3 regions of the Vibrio sabulosilitoris genome follow, and region 3 is predicted to be linked to each of the others. Evidence: predicted binding sites of a transcription regulator. Region 3 holds the regulator's gene; each other region holds the start of a gene.

Region 1 (5,811 bases), on a different replicon from region 3:
TAGCGATTTTTAGGGTTTTACTGGTTTTGAGCAGTCGATCGTGCTGAATTAAGTTCGTCAGTTGCAGCAACCTCTGAACGCTGCTCTTCTGGGCTATTGTCAGGCTTGCCGATTTCGCGATTGATTGCTGAGGCCACAGGTTCGATCACCACAAACTCTTGGTTGCCATCACCCTCAAGCTCCGGGTGTTTCTCAACATGGCCAATGATGCTTTGGTAGTAGCGGCGAATATTCTCAACGTATTGCTGCGCTTCGTCACCGCGAGCATAGCCATAGCGTGTTTGGCTATAGTATTTCTTCTGTCTCAGCAGTGGCAGTCGCTCTTTGACATCTGCCCAAGCGTTTTGGTTGTCTCCCTGAGCTCGGGTTAAGCGCCTGGCATCCATCATATGGCCGTACCCAATGTTGTAAGAGGCCAGGGCAAACCAGATCTTCTCGTGCTCAGCAATTGAGTCTGGAATACGATTAACCATGCGCCGCAGATATTCGGCACCACCACGAATTGACTGCTCTGGGTCGAGTCGGTTGGTCACCCCAACGCTCTTGGCAGTGGGTAAGGTCAACATCATCATTCCACGCACACCGGTCGGTGACTTGGCGTGAGGCTTCCAGTGAGACTCCTGATAGGCCAGTGCCGCTAGCAGGCGCCAATCGAACTCGCTAGCGTACTGTTGAAACAGTGGGGCGTATTTTGGCAAGGTATTATCCAAAGCACGGATAAACGCGCGAGTATCAACATAATCAAAGCTGCCAATATGGCCAATGTATTTTTCTTCGAGTTTATCGAGATAACCACTTTGTTTGCTGTAGCCAAAGAACTCAATCAACAGCGCGTATAGGCTCTCATCATCCGAGCGTCTGAGTAGCCACGATACGGGTTGGTCCTCGGTTAGCTCAAAGGCAATCGCTAATTCTGGATAAATGCGCTGCGACAGCGAGAGTTCCACTGAATCTGCGACGGTAAATTGCAGTTTACCTGTCGATACCCCTAGCAGCAGCTGGCTGACATCGGTATCCTCTGCCACCGCATACTGAAAACTAGGATTCAGTTGTTTAATGCTACTAAAGGTGCGTGCAAAATCACTGTTATCGGCGATACTTAGCGTGTTTTCTATATCGTTGTCGGTGAGCAATTGTGGCAAGCGCTCCACCAGCTGATCAAGATTACGCGGACGCCAAGTGCCAGTTTTATACACTAGCTGTTGGCTGACATAATAGTAGGCTGGGCCAGCTCGAAAGGGCGTATGTTGGCTGCTTGCTTGGGTCAGCCCCCCCGCGATGATGTCAATTTCACCCTTTTGCAGAGCAGGGTAGAGATTCGACATCCGATACGCAGGGCGTATTTCGAGACGCACGCCAAGCTCTTTGGCAAATTGGCGAGCCAGCTCATAATCGAGCCCCGCAGGTCCCTCAGGGCCAATATAGTAAGAGAGTTGGTTGTTGACTGTGCCCACTCTCAATACGCCGCGATCTTTGATCTCTTGCAGCTCACTGCGCGGGGTGGAGTCATACTGACAACCAGTGATAACCAATAAGCTCGACAACAGAGTGGCGAGAAAAACTTGAGTTTTATTAAGCATACAACCAACGTCAAACAGAATTTATATCCTCAAGCAAAGTCTGAGGTCTGCAACTCGAGGTCACTTGAGGATAGTGTTTAGCAAGAGTGTATAACAGCTGTTGCAGGGGGAGCAAAGCCTTTGCTGCGGGAAGTAAATAAACGCCCAATAATGACCAAGCGCAGCGAAATGAAAAAAAATGACGCAAACGGTTGCTTTGGGTGTTACATCACAAATCTAAATCCTTTATAATGCGCCCGCAAACGGGAGATGACATTGACATAAGTTCAAGGCTTGCGGGAGTAAGTTATTGAATTTAGGCTAATTTTATCTTAATACATTGCATAAGAGACCTAAGCACATGAGAATTTTGCGTGGTTCCCCAGCTCTTTCTGAGTTTCGTGTAAACAAACTTTTGGAACTTTGTCGTGAACAAGGCCTACCTGTAACAGGTATTTACGCCGAGTTTATGCACTTTGCAGACCTAACAGCGGATCTTGACGCTCAAGAGATTGAGAAGCTTGAGAAGTTGCTGACTTACGGTCCGACGATCGAAGAGCACGCGCCAGAAGGTCTTCTACTTCTAGTGACGCCTCGTCCAGGCACTATCTCGCCTTGGTCATCAAAATCGACTGATATTGCGAACAACTGTGGCCTAGACAAAGTAAAACGTCTAGAGCGCGGCACGGCATACTACGTTGAGACATCAGCGGCACTATCTGACGAGCAAGTTCAGGCAGTGAAAGCGTTGATCCACGATCGCATGATGGAAGCGGTATTCACTGAGCTGGAGCAAGCAGCAGCGCTATTTACCGTTGCAGAGCCTGCACCAGTTGCTCACGTTGATATCCTAGCTGGCGGTCGCGCGGCGCTAGAAGAAGCGAACGTTTCTCTTGGCCTTGCCCTTGCTGAAGATGAGATCGACTACCTAGTTGAGAACTTCACTAAGCTGGGTCGCAACCCGAACGATATCGAGCTGATGATGTTTGCTCAGGCAAACTCAGAGCACTGTCGTCACAAAATTTTCAATGCAGACTGGACCATCGATGGCGTAGAGCAAGACAAGTCTCTATTCAAGATGATCAAGAACACCTTCGAAACCACGCCAGATCACGTGCTATCAGCTTACAAAGATAACGCGGCGGTTATGACGGGTTCTAAAGTCGGTCGCTTCTTCCCAGATCCAGAGACTCGCCAGTACAACTACCACAACGAAGATGCGCACATCCTGATGAAGGTTGAGACGCACAACCACCCAACCGCGATTTCGCCATGGCCGGGTGCTTCGACAGGTTCTGGTGGTGAAATCCGCGATGAAGGCGCAACCGGTATCGGTGGTAAGCCAAAAGCGGGCCTAGTTGGTTTCACAACCTCAAACCTGCGTATCCCAGGTTTTGAGCAGCCGTGGGAAACAGATTTCGGTAAGCCAGGTCGTATCGTTAACGCCCTAGACATCATGCTAGAAGGCCCACTGGGCGGCGCGGCGTTCAACAACGAATTTGGTCGTCCAAACCTACTTGGTTACTTCCGTACCTACGAAGAAAAAGTGACTTCTCATGCAGGCGAAGAAGTGCGTGGCTACCACAAGCCAATCATGATTGCCGGCGGTATGGGTAACATCCGCGACGAGCACGTACAGAAGAAAGAGATCCCAGTTGGCGCGAAGCTTATCGTGCTTGGTGGTCCAGCGATGAACATCGGTCTGGGCGGCGGCGCTGCGTCTTCTATGGCGTCTGGTCAGTCGGCAGAAGACCTAGATTTTGCTTCAGTACAGCGTGAAAACCCAGAGATGGAGCGTCGCTGTCAGGAAGTGATCGACCGTTGTTGGCAGCTAGGCGATGCAAACCCAATCGCCTTTATCCACGATGTGGGCGCGGGCGGCATCTCGAACGCACTTCCTGAGCTGTGTGACGATGGCGAGCGTGGCGGTCTGTTCCAGCTGCGTGACGTACCGAACGACGAGCTGAGCATGAGCCCGCTTGAGATCTGGTGTAACGAATCGCAAGAGCGTTACGTAATGGCAGTTGCGCCTGAGAATATGGACGTATTCGATGCGATCTGTAAGCGTGAGCGCGCACCATACGCAGTCGTTGGTGTGGCAACAGAAGAGCGTCACCTGACGCTAGAGGATTCTCACTTCGACAACACGCCAATCGATATGCCAATGGATATCCTGCTTGGCAAAACGCCGAAGATGCACCGTGATGCTAAAACGCTAAAAGTGGATAGCCCAGCGATCACGCGAGACGGCATTGAAGTTAACGAAGCCGCTGACCGCGTTCTTCGTCTGCCTACGGTTGCTGAGAAGACCTTCCTAATCACCATCGGTGACCGTACGGTAACGGGTCTAGTGGCACGTGACCAAATGGTTGGTCCATGGCAGGTTCCTGTAGCAAACTGCGCAGTAACAGCAGCAAGCTATGACTCTTACCATGGTGAAGCGATGTCGATGGGTGAGCGTACTCCGGTTGCTCTACTCGACTTCGGCGCATCAGCGCGTCTTGCAGTCGGTGAGTCTCTAACTAACATCGCAGCGACGGATATCGGCGATATCAAGCACATCAAACTGTCGGCTAACTGGATGTCTCCAGCGGGTCACCCAGGTGAAGACGCAGGTCTTTACGAAGCGGTTAAAGCGGTAGGTGAAGAGCTATGTCCAGCACTAGGCCTAACTATCCCAGTCGGTAAAGACTCAATGTCGATGAAGACTAAATGGGAAGACAACGGTGAAAGCAAAGAAGTGACTTCTCCACTGTCACTGGTTATTACTGCATTTGGTCGTGTTGAAGATGTACGTAAGACGGTTACCCCTCAGCTTCGTACTGACAAAGGCGACTCTTCGCTAGTACTTGTTGACCTAGGTAACGGTAAAAACCGTCTAGGTGCAACGGCGCTTGCACAGGTTTACAAGCAGCTTGGTGATAAGCCTGCAGACGTTGACAACGCTGAGCAGCTAAAAGGCTTCTTCGATGCGATGCAATCTCTAGTACGCGATGACAAACTGGTGGCTTACCACGATAAAGGCGATGGCGGTCTATTCGTTACTCTAGCTGAGATGGCATTCGCTGGTCACTGTGGCCTGAAAGCAGACATCGCACAGCTTGGCGACGATACACTAGCGGCGCTATTTAACGAAGAGTTGGGCGCTGTGGTTCAGGTTAAGAATGACGACCTAGATGCGGTTAAAGCGGTACTTGCTGCTAACGGCCTAGCAGCATGTTCACACGTTATCGGTAGCGTAGAAGCGTCAGACGATGTTGTGATTACCTCAGGTGATGCAGTGGTCCTTGAGCGCTCTCGTACCGAGCTACGTACTATCTGGGCTGAGACCACGCACAAGATGCAAGGCCTACGTGACAACCCAGCATGTGCTGACCAAGAATTCGAAGCGAAGAAAGATAACTCAGACCCAGGCCTGAACGTAAACCTAAGCTTTGATATCAACGAAGATGTTGCTGCTCCTTACATCGCTAAGGGTGCCAAGCCGAAGATGGCTATCTTGCGTGAGCAAGGTGTTAACTCGCATGTTGAGATGGCGGCGGCGTTTGACCGTGCTGGCTTTGAAGCAACCGATATCCACATGAGCGATATCCTAACCGGTCAAGCGGTGTTAGATGAGTACCAAGGCCTAGTAGCTTGTGGCGGCTTCTCTTACGGTGACGTTCTTGGTGCAGGTGAAGGTTGGGCGAAGTCTATCCTGTTCAACGCACAAGCTCGCGACCAGTTCCAAGGCTTCTTCAACCGCGACAACACCTTCTCTCTAGGTGTGTGTAACGGCTGTCAGATGCTATCGAACCTGAAAGAGCTGATCCCAGGTGCTGACCTGTGGCCACGCTTTGTCCGCAACGAATCTGAGCGTTTTGAAGCGCGTTTTAGCCTAGTTGAAGTACAGAAGTCTGATTCGGTATTCTTCGATGGTATGGCAGGCTCGCGTATGCCTATCGCGGTATCGCACGGTGAAGGTCGCGTTGAAGTTCGCGATGCTGAGCACCTAGCAGCGATCGAAGCATCAGGTACCGTAGCGGTGCGTTACGTGGATAACCACGGTAACCCAACGCAGCAGTACCCGAACAACCCGAACGGCTCGCCAAACGCTATCACAGGTCTAACGACTCAAGATGGCCGCGTAACCATCATGATGCCACACCCAGAGCGTGTCTTCCGCACGGTAGCAAACTCTTGGGCTCCGGACTCATGGGGCGAGAACGGCGCGTGGATGCGCATGTTCCAGAATGCTCGTAAGAACATCGGT
Region 2 (5,811 bases), on a different replicon from region 3:
ACGGTCAGCAAACTCGAACGCATCAAGTTTAAACGGCATGGTGACATTACATCCTTTACCACCTTGGGCGAAGAATTCACGCGCGGCCTGAGTGAATTGACCCACCTCTGGCTCTGCCATGGTGTACTCCATCACCTGATTGGTCTGTCTCGCGAACAGGGTATGAATAAAAGGTGACTTACTCTGCTTGATCGGATTACCGAACACCAAGTAGCGGTCCACTGGCGAATTCATTGTTTGCTTTCCTTATTGTTCTTGCTCTAGCCAATCTCGTGGCTTGAGGAATTGATCGGTCAATTGCTTCTCGGCTGAACCACTCTCAGCCTGATAGCCGTACTCCCAGCGCGCCAACGGTGGCATCGACATCAAGATCGATTCGGTTCGCCCACCACTCTGCAGGCCAAACAGCGTGCCACGGTCATACACTAGGTTAAACTCAACATAACGGCCACGGCGATAGAGTTGGAACTCTCGCTGCTGCTCAGTAAATGGTGTGTTCTTACGTCGCTCGACGATCGGCAGATAAGCGCGACAATAGCCATCACCAACCGCTTTGATGTAGTCAAAACAGCGCTCAAACCCCCACTGGTTGAGATCATCAAAAAACAACCCTCCCACCCCTCGGGTCTCATCGCGATGTGGTAGATAGAAGTACTTGTCACACCAAGCCTTATGCTCTGAATAAACATCCTCACCAAAAGGCGCACAAAGGTCGCTAGCGGTCTGGTGCCATTCGATGCAATCGGCCTCAAATGGATAGAAGGGCGTCAAATCAAAACCACCTCCAAACCACCAGATTGGCGATTCACCGTCTTTTTCGGCAATGAAAAAACGCACATTCGCGTGCGACGTTGGCACAAAAGGATTGTTGGGGTGCATGACCAAAGAGACACCCATAGCCTCAAAGCGCCTTCCAGCCAGCTCTGGACGATGCGCCGTCGCCGAGGCTGGCATTTTCGCGCCAGTGACATGAGAAAAATTGACGCCACCTTGCTCGAAAACGTCACCAGCTTTCATCACTCGACTGCGGCCACCGCCGCCTAGCTTGTCGTCTTGCTCTCGTGACCATGCGTCCTCAACGAATCGAGCACGACCATCAACCTGCTCAAGCTGTTGGCAGATCTCATCTTGAAGCCCAAGGAGATAGTTTTTTACTGCATATTTGTCGATCACTGACACTGTCTTCCTTTTATTTGATTAACCCTGTGTTTAATTAACCCTGACGAAACACCTGACCTGTTTTGGCATCACGGATTTCCGTTGGGTTGGCTCGCCCACCCGTCTCGCCTTCAACAATCGTCACCGGTAGATTACCCAGTTGCTCCACCACCTCTTGATGAGTTTTGCACGGAGGCTGACCGGTCAGGTTGGCACTGGTTGAGGTGATCGGCTTGCCAAACTGCTGACACAGCTGCTGGACTAACGGATGGTCTGTCACGCGGACCGCGACCGAATCAAACTGACCAGACACCCAAGGCGAAACCTTATCACTCGCCGGAACAACCCAGGTCACAGGGCCTGGCCAAGTCGCGCGGATAGCCGCCAGCTGTGCTTCACTGAGCTGAGTTTCATCAATATAGGCCTTAATCTGCTCGTAGCTAGCAGCGATCAAGATCAGGCCTTTTTCAACCGGGCGCTGCTTAATGGCAAGCAGGCTCTGTATCGCCTGTGGATTGTCAGGATCGCACCCTACCCCAAACACGCCTTCGGTCGGATAGGCTATCACTTTTCCTTGAGTCAGGGCATCAATCGCCGCTGCAAAATTGTCCACGCTGTCACTCCCGGCATCGTTGAAAATGGTATTGAACTGAGACTTTGCTATGACTTAACTAATAGTGCAAACACTATTCTTTTTTGCCACCGCGCGCAAACGTTTGCTTGCAACACAAATACTCGTATAATGCGCTCAAATTCTACTTTACCACCTCAAATTGTGATTATTTAGGAGCAAGAGATGAAAGTCGGCATCATTATGGGTTCAAAATCTGACTGGCCAACAATGAAACTAGCAGCAGACATGCTGGATCAGTTTGGCGTGCCTTACGAAACAAAAGTGGTTTCAGCTCACCGTACTCCTCAGCTACTTGCTGACTATGCAAACAGCGCCAAAGAGCGTGGTATCAAAGTGATCATCGCTGGTGCTGGCGGCGCTGCGCACCTGCCGGGTATGGCAGCCGCGTTCACTAGCGTGCCAGTTCTGGGTGTACCGGTACAATCACGTGCACTAAAAGGCATGGACTCACTGCTGTCTATCGTGCAAATGCCAAAAGGTATCGCAGTCGGTACTTTAGCAATTGGTGAAGCAGGCGCTGCCAATGCCGGTATTCTTGCCGCGCAAATCATCGGTACCCACGATGAAGAAGTAATGGCGAAGGTCGAAGCTTTCCGAAATGAGCAAACCGAAACGGTTCTTGCTAACCCAAACCCAGCTGAGGACTAATCCATGCAGGTGCTTGTTTTAGGTGCCGGTCAGCTAGCACGCATGATGTCGCTAGCGGGTGCACCGCTAAACATCCAAATCACAGCATTCGATGTGGGCAGTGAGAACATTGTTCACCCATTGACTCAAGCCGTGGTTGGCCACGGCTTGGAGAATGCGATTGAGCAAGCGGACGTGATCACGGCCGAGTTTGAGCATATTCCACACGATGTGCTGGATATCTGTGAACGCAGCGGCAAGTTCCTCCCGACCACAGATGCGATTAAAGCGGGCGGCGATCGCCGGATTGAAAAAGCCTTACTCGACAACGCTGGGGTAAAAAATGCCAAGTACGCGGTGATCAACAGCCGTGAAGACTTCGAGCAAGCGATTGAGACTGTAGGTATCCCGATGGTGCTAAAAAGCGCGCTCGGTGGTTACGATGGCAAGGGCCAATGGCGCTTAAAGTCGCGAGATGATGTCGATGCGATCTGGAACGAGATGGCAGAGTGTATCGCTGCGACCGCAACTCAAGCTATCGTAGCGGAAGAGTTTGTGCCATTTAACCGCGAGGTCTCTCTGGTTGGGGCGCGTGGTAAAGATGGTCAGGTTGAGGTCTACCCGCTGGCTGAAAACATTCATACCAACGGCGTACTGTCACTTTCTACTGCGATTGAAGATAACGCACTGCAGTTGCAGGCAAAAGAGATGTTCACCGCCGTAGCGAACAGCCTCGACTATGTTGGCGTACTGGCGCTCGAATTCTTCGATGTTAACGGTCAGCTATTGGTTAATGAGATTGCGCCGCGCGTGCACAACTCTGGCCACTGGACACAACAAGGTGCGATCACGTGTCAGTTTGAAAACCACTTGCGCGCGGTTTGCGGCATGCCGCTTGGCAGCACCAAGCTGATCCGCCAAACCTCAATGATCAACATCTTGGGTGAAGACACACTGCCAGATAGCTTGTTGGCAATCGAAGGCTGCCACATCCACTGGTATGGCAAAGACAAACGCCCAGGACGCAAGATGGGGCACATCAACGTCTGCGCAGACAGCAAAGCCGCACTGACACAGCAATTGATTGCTCTTGCGGATGAGCTGGATAGCCAGGCTTACCCGGCTGTGCACGAGTTTGCCGAGCAAAATCGCTAACAACGGATAGGGGCGGGGAGCGGGTTACACTTCGTTCCGAGGAGATAATTGGACTCCCCCAACCCCGAAAGGTTGACTAACATTTGAGTTGTAAAGCCTAAATGTTAAAAGGAGTCCAATATGAAACGTATAGTATCTGGTGTTGATTTAGCAAAGAGTGAAATCCAAGTTTGTGTTACGCAACACAGCAAAGTGCGTTCCAATAAGGCAATGACACCTCAGGATTTTAACCACTGGCTTATAACGTCTAAACCGATGACCATCGTTTTCGAAGCGTGTGGCACCTCTAACTACTGGAAGCAACAAGCTATAGCGTGCGGGCATGATGCCAGACTCATTTCAGCTAAGCTGGTTGCCAGTATTCGACAAAACCAAAAGACCGATAAGAATGATGCACTAGCTATCGTTCAGGCTTCGCAAGTTACTGATATTCAGTTTATTAATGGCAAATCTAAAGAGCAACAAGAGAAGCAAAGCCTTATTCGCCTACGAGACCTTGCAGTGAAACACAAGGTCGCCAGTCTCAATCAACTCTCTTCTCTATTACTCGAGTTCAATATCCGTATTTCGCCGAGTAAAGGGGGAATAAACGGTGTTGTTGCATCGGCTCTAGAAGATGCAGAGAATGGTTTTTCTAGTGAATTTAGGGTGGCACTTAATACGGCCTGGCAACAGTATTTAACCCATGTTGAAAACGTCGACCAATATGATAGCTGTATAGAAAAAGCTGCACATAGGCAGAAGGAATGCAAAAAGCTTATGGCGATAGAGGGTGTAGGCCCTTTGAATGCGATTAATCTATATATTTCTCTTGGTTGTGGCGAGATGGGTTTTTTCAAAACAGGGCGTGATGCAGCAGCTTGTATTGGCTTGACCCCAATACAGCACTCTTCTGGTGGTAAGACCAAACTGGGCTCCATAGGTAAGTATGTCAAAAATAAAATGGTTAGGAGCTACTTGGTGAGTGGAGCGATGTCGGTGATAAATCAAGTAATGCGCCGCGAAGCCAGAACCAAAAAAGAACAGTGGATCCAACAGTTGGTTGAGCGACGAGGAAAGCGCTGTGCTGCTGTGGCTTTAGCAAATAAAACAGTCAGAACAGCGTTCTCTATGCTAACCAAAAATACCGAATACAAAGCCGAGCCTTTAGAGGCTTAAAGCGTTAAACAACAGTAATGCTCAATAAAAGATGAAAATCAGCTCGTAGAGTCAGTATCTCGCTAGGAGCATTAAGCTCGCCGAGGAGAGTTGACCACGAGTTCGCGTAAATATCACAGAGCCAGAGATAGCTTCTCAATCAGAGCTCGTACATAAGCACGCATTTATTCTTTATTTGTTAATTACTGCTGTTGACAAGGGGGAGTCCACATAAGCGAGCAGTCTACAGCGAGTGTTTCGTATTGAGTGTGCTGCCCTCTAATCCGATGTTTTGAATACTAAAAAGGAGCCTTATGGCTCCTTTTTAGTATTCAAAACAGACTCTATATTGTTCAGGAAAGCGTGTCGTGTTCCGCGAGCGCTAACCCCTCGCTCCGCCCATCCCCGCACCTCGCCCCTTTTTTACGGGTTTTGCTGGTGTTGGCACTTTTTATCGGCGCACAGGAGTACCTTACCTGACGCGCGTTTCTTCTCAACCAGAAGGTTGAAGCCACATGCGCTGCACTGTCCGGCGATCGGTGGCAGGTTCACTGCAAAGCGGCATTTGGGATAGGAGTCGCAGGCATAAAAAGTTTTGCCGTGGCGGGTTTTACGTTCGACCAGATGGCCTTTGAGGCACTCTGGGCAGGTAATGCTAGCGGGTGTTTGCTCTTCTTGCACATTGAGCGATTCAATATGATGGCACTCAGGGAAGTGGCTACAGCCGATAAACATGCCATAACGTCCCTGGCGCAAGACAAGCTCATGCTGACACTCAGGACACGCTACACCAAGGTGCTTGATGATATGGCCATCATTTTGTTGTAGTGGGCGAATGTATTCACAACTTGGGTATTGATTGCAGCCAAGAAAGGCGCCGTGCTTACCATGACGCATCTCAAGCTCACCGGTGCGCCCTTGCTCTTGGCAAACCGGGCACACTTGATGGTCAAGCGCATGCTCGTGGGCGGAAAACAGTTGATTGTCGATCTTACTACTCATAACGCGACTTAGTGCAGAACACCTTGTTCTTTTGAGTACAACAGCTCTTCCATCAGGGTGTACGCATTCTCATTGCCCGGCACATTAAACAGCACCAT
Region 3 (5,811 bases):
TTCCATTCTATATCTCTGTCGTCCTGTTGGTTACGGCTGGGATTGTACTCAGTGTGCTTAGACACCAAACCTACGGTGTGCCCTGGACGCCCGGGGAGACACGTCAAGTATGGGATATCGAAGCACGTATCGAGTTTTCTGGTAAAGGTGAGCCCATTAAAGCCTCACTCGCCGCACCACATACTCAGCCTGGCTATACGTTGATCAGTGAATCAGCATCTTCTCAGGGCTACGGTGTCTCTTATCTACAGACTGATGCAGGTCGCCGTGCAGAGTGGTCGATCCGTGAAGCCACCGGCCCGCAGACCATCTACTACAAAACTCAGTTCTTGGTTGACCCAAATGCCGATGTCGAGCCTATCCCACCGCAAGGTGAGCGTGGTAAGCCTACCTTCAGCGGCCCCGTTGAAGCTGCGGCACTGGCTTTGATTGACCGTTCCAAACAACGCTCTGCTGACGATATTACCTTTACCCGCGAGTTGATTAAGTCGCTTAACGACAGTGACAGTCAAAACGCCGCGCTGATCCTCAACGACATGCCTAAAGTTGAAGCGGTCGATAAGATCCTCGCCTATGCGGGTGTTCCGAGCAAAGTCGCCGGTGTGATTGAGCTAGAAGACGGCCGCCGCCGTCAAAGCATTCAGCCAATGAACCAGGTTTGGGATGGCAAGCAGTGGCAGCTGTTTAACCCGCAATCGGGTGTTCAGGGAATGGCGCCAAATATTCTGATTTGGGACGAGTCGAATGTCTCGCTTCTGGATCTGATTGGTGGCAGTAACAGCCAAGTCCTATTCTCTATGATTGCCCAAGAAGTTTCTGCCCAGACGGCGACCAATAATAAAGTCGACGCCGACGGCCTGCTAAACCTCTCGATTCACAGCCTTCCGCTGGAAGAGCAGGCAATGTTCAAGACCATCATGCTGATCCCTATCGGCGCCCTTATCGTCGTGTTCTTGCGTGTGATCATCGGTCTTAAGACCTCGGGTACCTTTATGCCCGTATTGATTGCGGTAGCGTTTGTCCAAACTCAGCTTGTGACGGGTATTGTTGGCTTCCTACTTATCGTCGGCACTGGTCTTGTGATCCGTAGTTACCTTTCACGACTTAACTTACTGTTGGTCGCACGGATCTCGGCGGTGATCATCACGGTAATCATGATCATCTCAGTATTTACCGTTGTCGCCTTCCGTATTGGCCTGACTGAGGGCTTATCGATCACCTTCTTCCCGATGATTATCTTGTCATGGACCATTGAACGTATGTCAATCTTGTGGGAGGAGGAAGGCGCTAAAGAGGTTATGCTCCAAGGTGGTGGCTCACTGCTCACTGCTGTGCTTGTGTACTTGGCGATGACCAACAGCTATGTCCAGCACCTAACATTTAACTTTATCGGTCTACAGTTTGTCGTACTTGGCGGTATCTTGCTCCTTGGTACCTACACTGGCTATCGTCTAACTGAGCTGCGTCGCTTCAAACCGCTAACGGAGGACTAAACGATGTTTTCACGTTTAACCTCACCCGGTAAACTGCGCGCCAAAGGGATCATGGGCATGAACCAACGTAACCACAGTTACATTGGCCGCTACAACGATCGCTCTAAATACCCTTTGGTGGATGATAAACTCAAAACCAAGATCATTGCTGAGGCAGCGGGATGTACTGTGCCAAAACTGATTGGCACCATCTCTACCCAGGCGGATGTGAAACGAATTCACAAGATGGTCAAAGATTGGCCGGGCTTTGTGATCAAACCGGCTCAAGGTAGTGGTGGTAAGGGTATCTTGGTGGTGATTTCCCACCAAGATGGCGTCTACACCAAGCCCTCTGGCTCAACCATCAACGAAGAGGACGTTGAACGTCATATCAGCAACACACTTGCTGGCCTGTTCTCGCTCGGTGGTAAAAACGACGTGGCCGTGGTCGAAAACTTGATTAAGTTTGATGACTGCTTTGAAGGCTACAGCGTAGAGGGAGTGCCTGATGTTCGGATCATCGTGTTCAAAGGCTACCCTGTCATGGCCATGATGCGCTGCTCAACCACTGCTTCAGATGGCAAAGCAAACTTGCACCAAGGCGCCGTCGGGATTGGTATTGATATCGCCACAGGGCGCGCCGTCCGCGCAGTACAGTTTGACCAACCGGTTGAGCACCACCCAGACACTGGCCAAGAGCTCAGTCAACTGCAAGTCCCACACTGGGAGCGTCTGCTTGAACTTGCCGCGAGTGCCTGGGAGATGACTGGGCTTGGTTATATGGGTACTGATATGGTTCTGGATAAAGAAGAAGGGCCAATGGTGCTGGAGTTGAATGCTCGTCCAGGATTAGCGATCCAAATTGCCAACGGCAGTGGCTTGCTTCCGCGACTGAAGCATATTGAAAACCTTGAGCTCCCAGCGGAATACCCTAAACCCAAAGAGCGGGTCGCCTACGCTGCTAAGCAGTTTGGTGTCTTCAACAAGTAAGTCAGTAAACAGCAAAAATGCCGCCCTCTCATCGGGCGGCATTTTTATTCATACTAACAATCGATTACGTCAGGTCTCCTAGAAATGCTTGTCTATTACTCTCATTATTGCTCCATGCCACTATTTAGAAATTAGTTATACTTATCAACATAGTGAACGAGATGTGGGGTTGGTCGTGATTGAAGAAGTGAAAGCGTTTAATGATAAGCGAGCAGAGATCTACTGGTGGCTCTCAAGCCTGTTCAGTCGAGAGCTGGACGACAAAGATCTTGCCCAGTACCAAAGTCCAGAAATTCGCGCATTTCTGAGTGGCTTGGAGGAGAACCCACAGTTAAAGCAACCCGTGGCAAACTTTATTGATACGCTCAATCGCCTGCAAGACAGGGAAGACGCTCAATTGGAACTCGCCGCTGATTTTTGCGACTTGTTCCTTAAGTCTGATAAAGAAGGGGCCTTACCTTATGCCTCGGTATATCTGGATCCTGAACATATGCTCAATGGCCAACCAGCCCTGAAAATGAAGCAACTTCTCGCTGAGCATAATATTCAAGTCTCCCAAGGTTTGAATGAGCCCCCAGATCACCTCGGTGTCGAGCTCGATTTTCTTGGCAACCTCATCATTCGCTCGAATGAACTCGAGCAGGAGCGCCACCTTGAACAGGCTTTTGCTGAGCAAGAACAATTTATCCGCCAATACCTGCTCACTTGGGTACCTCAATTTTGCGCCTTATGTAAAAAACGCGACCAGTTTGGGTTCTATGCTGCAGTAAGTGAGTTACTGCTCGCCTTTCTCAAGCTGGACTGTCTTTACTTATTGGGCGAGGAAAGTTAGCCCAATTGGCGATTAAGTTTGCACCGCAAACGATAGCAGTCTAAAATGTTCGGATATTTTTAGCCGCTTTCGTAAAAGCGGTTTTTTTGTTTACCCCTTAGCGAATACCGCATTTCCCTCACCATGATACGTTCGAACGCTTGAGATCTGTGCGGTAACCATAAGTACTATTAAGGAACACACCAATGGCCACTATTAAAGATGTCGCACGTCTTGCTGGTGTCTCTACCACAACGGTATCGCACGTTATCAATAAGACCCGATTCGTTGCTGAGGCTACCCAAGAAAAAGTAAACCAAGCGGTGAAGGAGCTTAATTACGCTCCTAGTGCGGTGGCGCGTAGTTTGAAGTGTAATTCAACCCGTACCATCGGCATGCTCGTCACTCAGTCCACTAACCTGTTTTTCTCTGAGGTCATTGATGGTGTCGAGAGTTACTGTTACCGTCAGGGCTACACCCTAATTTTGTGTAACACCGGTGGTATTTACGAGAAACAGCGCGATTATATTCGTATGCTGGCCGAAAAACGTGTCGATGGCATTCTGGTCATGTGTTCAGACTTGACTGAAGAGCTCAACGAGATGCTCGATAGCCACCCTAACATTCCAAAAGTAATCATGGACTGGGGCCCTGAAACCTCTCAAGCTGACAAAATCATTGATAACTCTGAAGAGGGCGGTTACCTTGCGACCAAGTTTCTAATTGATAAGGGCCACCAAAAGATTGCTTGCCTTAGCGGCCACTTTGAAAAGGCTGCGTGTATGGAGCGTATTAGCGGCTTTCGCCGCGCGATGGATGAGGCGAACCTCAATGTGGTTGAGGATTGGATCCTTGAGGGCAACTTTGAGTGTGACACTGCCGTCCTTGCCGCGGACAAGATCGCTGCAATGGATGAAAAGCCGACCGCGGTATTCTGTTTTAATGACACCATGGCACTTGGTCTTATGAGTCGCTTGCAGGAAAACGGTATTCGTATCCCTGAAGATATGTCTGTGATCGGTTATGACAATATCGAGCTGGCCGAGTACTTCTCTCCACCACTGACCACCGTACACCAACCGAAACGACGTGTGGGTAAAAATGCCTTTGAGATCCTGTTAGAAAGAATCAAAAACAAGGAGCATGAAAAGCGAGTTTTTGAGATGCACCCAGAGGTCGTAGAGCGACTAACCGTCAAAGATATCAATAATTTAGATTAATTTTTGAAGCAAAATCAAATGCCTACACGGTTAGTGTGTAATTGAAAAGAATTGACCAGTCTTTTTTGGGACTAATATCACGTTACGGTTAGTAAATGTGTGATATCAGCCCAGCTTTTTATTATGATTTTGGCGTATGCCACGCACAGGGCAAACCATCTGAAAGGGTGGGACGCAAAGCCTCCGGCCTTACCCTTCAATTACTTGGGTGAAAACTCTCGTTTTTGAAGAAAGGTAGCGGGGTTGCCGACGGTGAAAAGACCCTTCATTTACCTGCTTCATGTAAGTGTCGCGTCGTTTTTGCTAAATTCTCGGGCCTGAATTTAGGTGGCTGTTGTTTCACTACCGAGATTTACAAAACCATGGATAGACCAATTTTAAAAGACTCAATGCGTTTATTTGAGCAACTAGGGAGCGTAAAATCGCGATCAATGTTCGGCGGATTCGGCGTTTTTGTCGATGATGCAATGTTTGCACTCATCGTTAGCAATCGTTTGCACATTCGCAAATGCAGTGAATTAGATGCCGAAATTACCGCCAAAGGCCTCGAACCTTATGTTTATGAGAAGAAGGGCTTTCCTGTTGTTACTAAGTATTTTCAACTTGCTGAGGATTGCCTAGAGAATCCCCAGCGTCTGCTTGAGATGGCAACAGTGGCTCTCGATGCCGCAAAAAAAGATAAAATTAAGCAAGAAACCGCCAAGCCGCAGCGCCTTAAAGATTTACCTAATCTGCGCCTTGCGACGGAAAGAATGCTCAAAAAAGCAGGGATAGGTAGTGTTTCTGAGCTCGAGGAAGCGGGCTCTGTTAACGCTTATCGCGCGATTCAGGAAACCCACACTGTACCGGTTAACCTTGAGCTGCTCTACTCTCTAGAAGGAGCACTCAGAGGCACCCACTGGTCGGTGATCCCTCAGCAGCAACGTGATGATTTAGCTAACCAGCTTTGCTAATCGTTGATATAACCTGCTATTCTTTACCTAAATTTTAGCCAGCGATCAGCTGGCTTTTTTGATTTTCGCGTATCTCTAAACTCTAACTGTGAATAGACTTCATTAGCTTTGGGGGCCAATTGAGGTGTTCCTACGTGCTCTAGAGCCCTCGCTAGCCCGTACTCGAACCTCGTAGAACGACAGCCTGTTGCCTTTTTTTTTGGTGAAAGAAATTTCTCTCCTATCCTGTCTGTATAGTCAGTCCAATTACGGTATACTGCAGCTAAAACAGGGATTAGAGTGATGAAAAAGTTTTTTAATACAAAAGTGATTTTGGGTGTGGTTTTGGTGGCTATCATTGTAACACTAGCGACACAATTTGGTCA

What was found. The regulator PurR, encoded in region 3, represses purine synthesis genes. The targets are predictions, from matches to a motif close to TNANGNAAACGTTTNCNTNA.
Region 1: the regulator PurR is predicted to act here: its motif matches at 1,760-1,779, upstream of purL (phosphoribosylformylglycinamidine synthase).
Region 2: the regulator PurR is predicted to act here: its motif matches at 1,863-1,882, upstream of purE (5-(carboxyamino)imidazole ribonucleotide mutase).

The regions. Positions count from the first base shown of each region.
Region 1 covers NZ_AP029599.1:3,122,698-3,128,508, reverse strand. Annotated here, with positions in the region: partial or broken gene mltF (membrane-bound lytic murein transglycosylase MltF) at 144-1,580, opposite strand; gene purL (phosphoribosylformylglycinamidine synthase) at 1,921-5,811, shown strand, end outside.
Region 2 covers NZ_AP029599.1:380,745-386,555, forward strand. Annotated here, with positions in the region: gene aroE (shikimate dehydrogenase) at 1-234, opposite strand, end outside; gene hemF (oxygen-dependent coproporphyrinogen oxidase) at 247-1,179, opposite strand; gene tsaC (L-threonylcarbamoyladenylate synthase type 1 TsaC) at 1,214-1,771, opposite strand; gene purE (5-(carboxyamino)imidazole ribonucleotide mutase) at 1,955-2,440, shown strand; gene ACZ5R2_RS01925 (5-(carboxyamino)imidazole ribonucleotide synthase) at 2,444-3,574, shown strand; gene ACZ5R2_RS01930 (IS110 family RNA-guided transposase) at 3,695-4,732, shown strand; gene ACZ5R2_RS01935 (DNA topoisomerase family protein) at 5,135-5,713, opposite strand; gene ACZ5R2_RS01940 (DUF494 family protein) at 5,722-5,811, opposite strand, start outside.
Region 3 covers NZ_AP029600.1:1,468,201-1,474,011, forward strand. Annotated here, with positions in the region: gene ACZ5R2_RS22040 (inactive transglutaminase family protein) at 1-1,493, shown strand, start outside; gene ACZ5R2_RS22045 (alpha-L-glutamate ligase-like protein) at 1,497-2,462, shown strand; gene torD (molecular chaperone TorD) at 2,641-3,294, shown strand; gene purR (HTH-type transcriptional repressor PurR) at 3,480-4,493, shown strand; cyclic di-GMP riboswitch class I at 4,633-4,744, shown strand; gene ACZ5R2_RS22060 (TfoX/Sxy family DNA transformation protein) at 4,856-5,446, shown strand; gene ACZ5R2_RS22065 (TVP38/TMEM64 family protein) at 5,729-5,811, shown strand, end outside.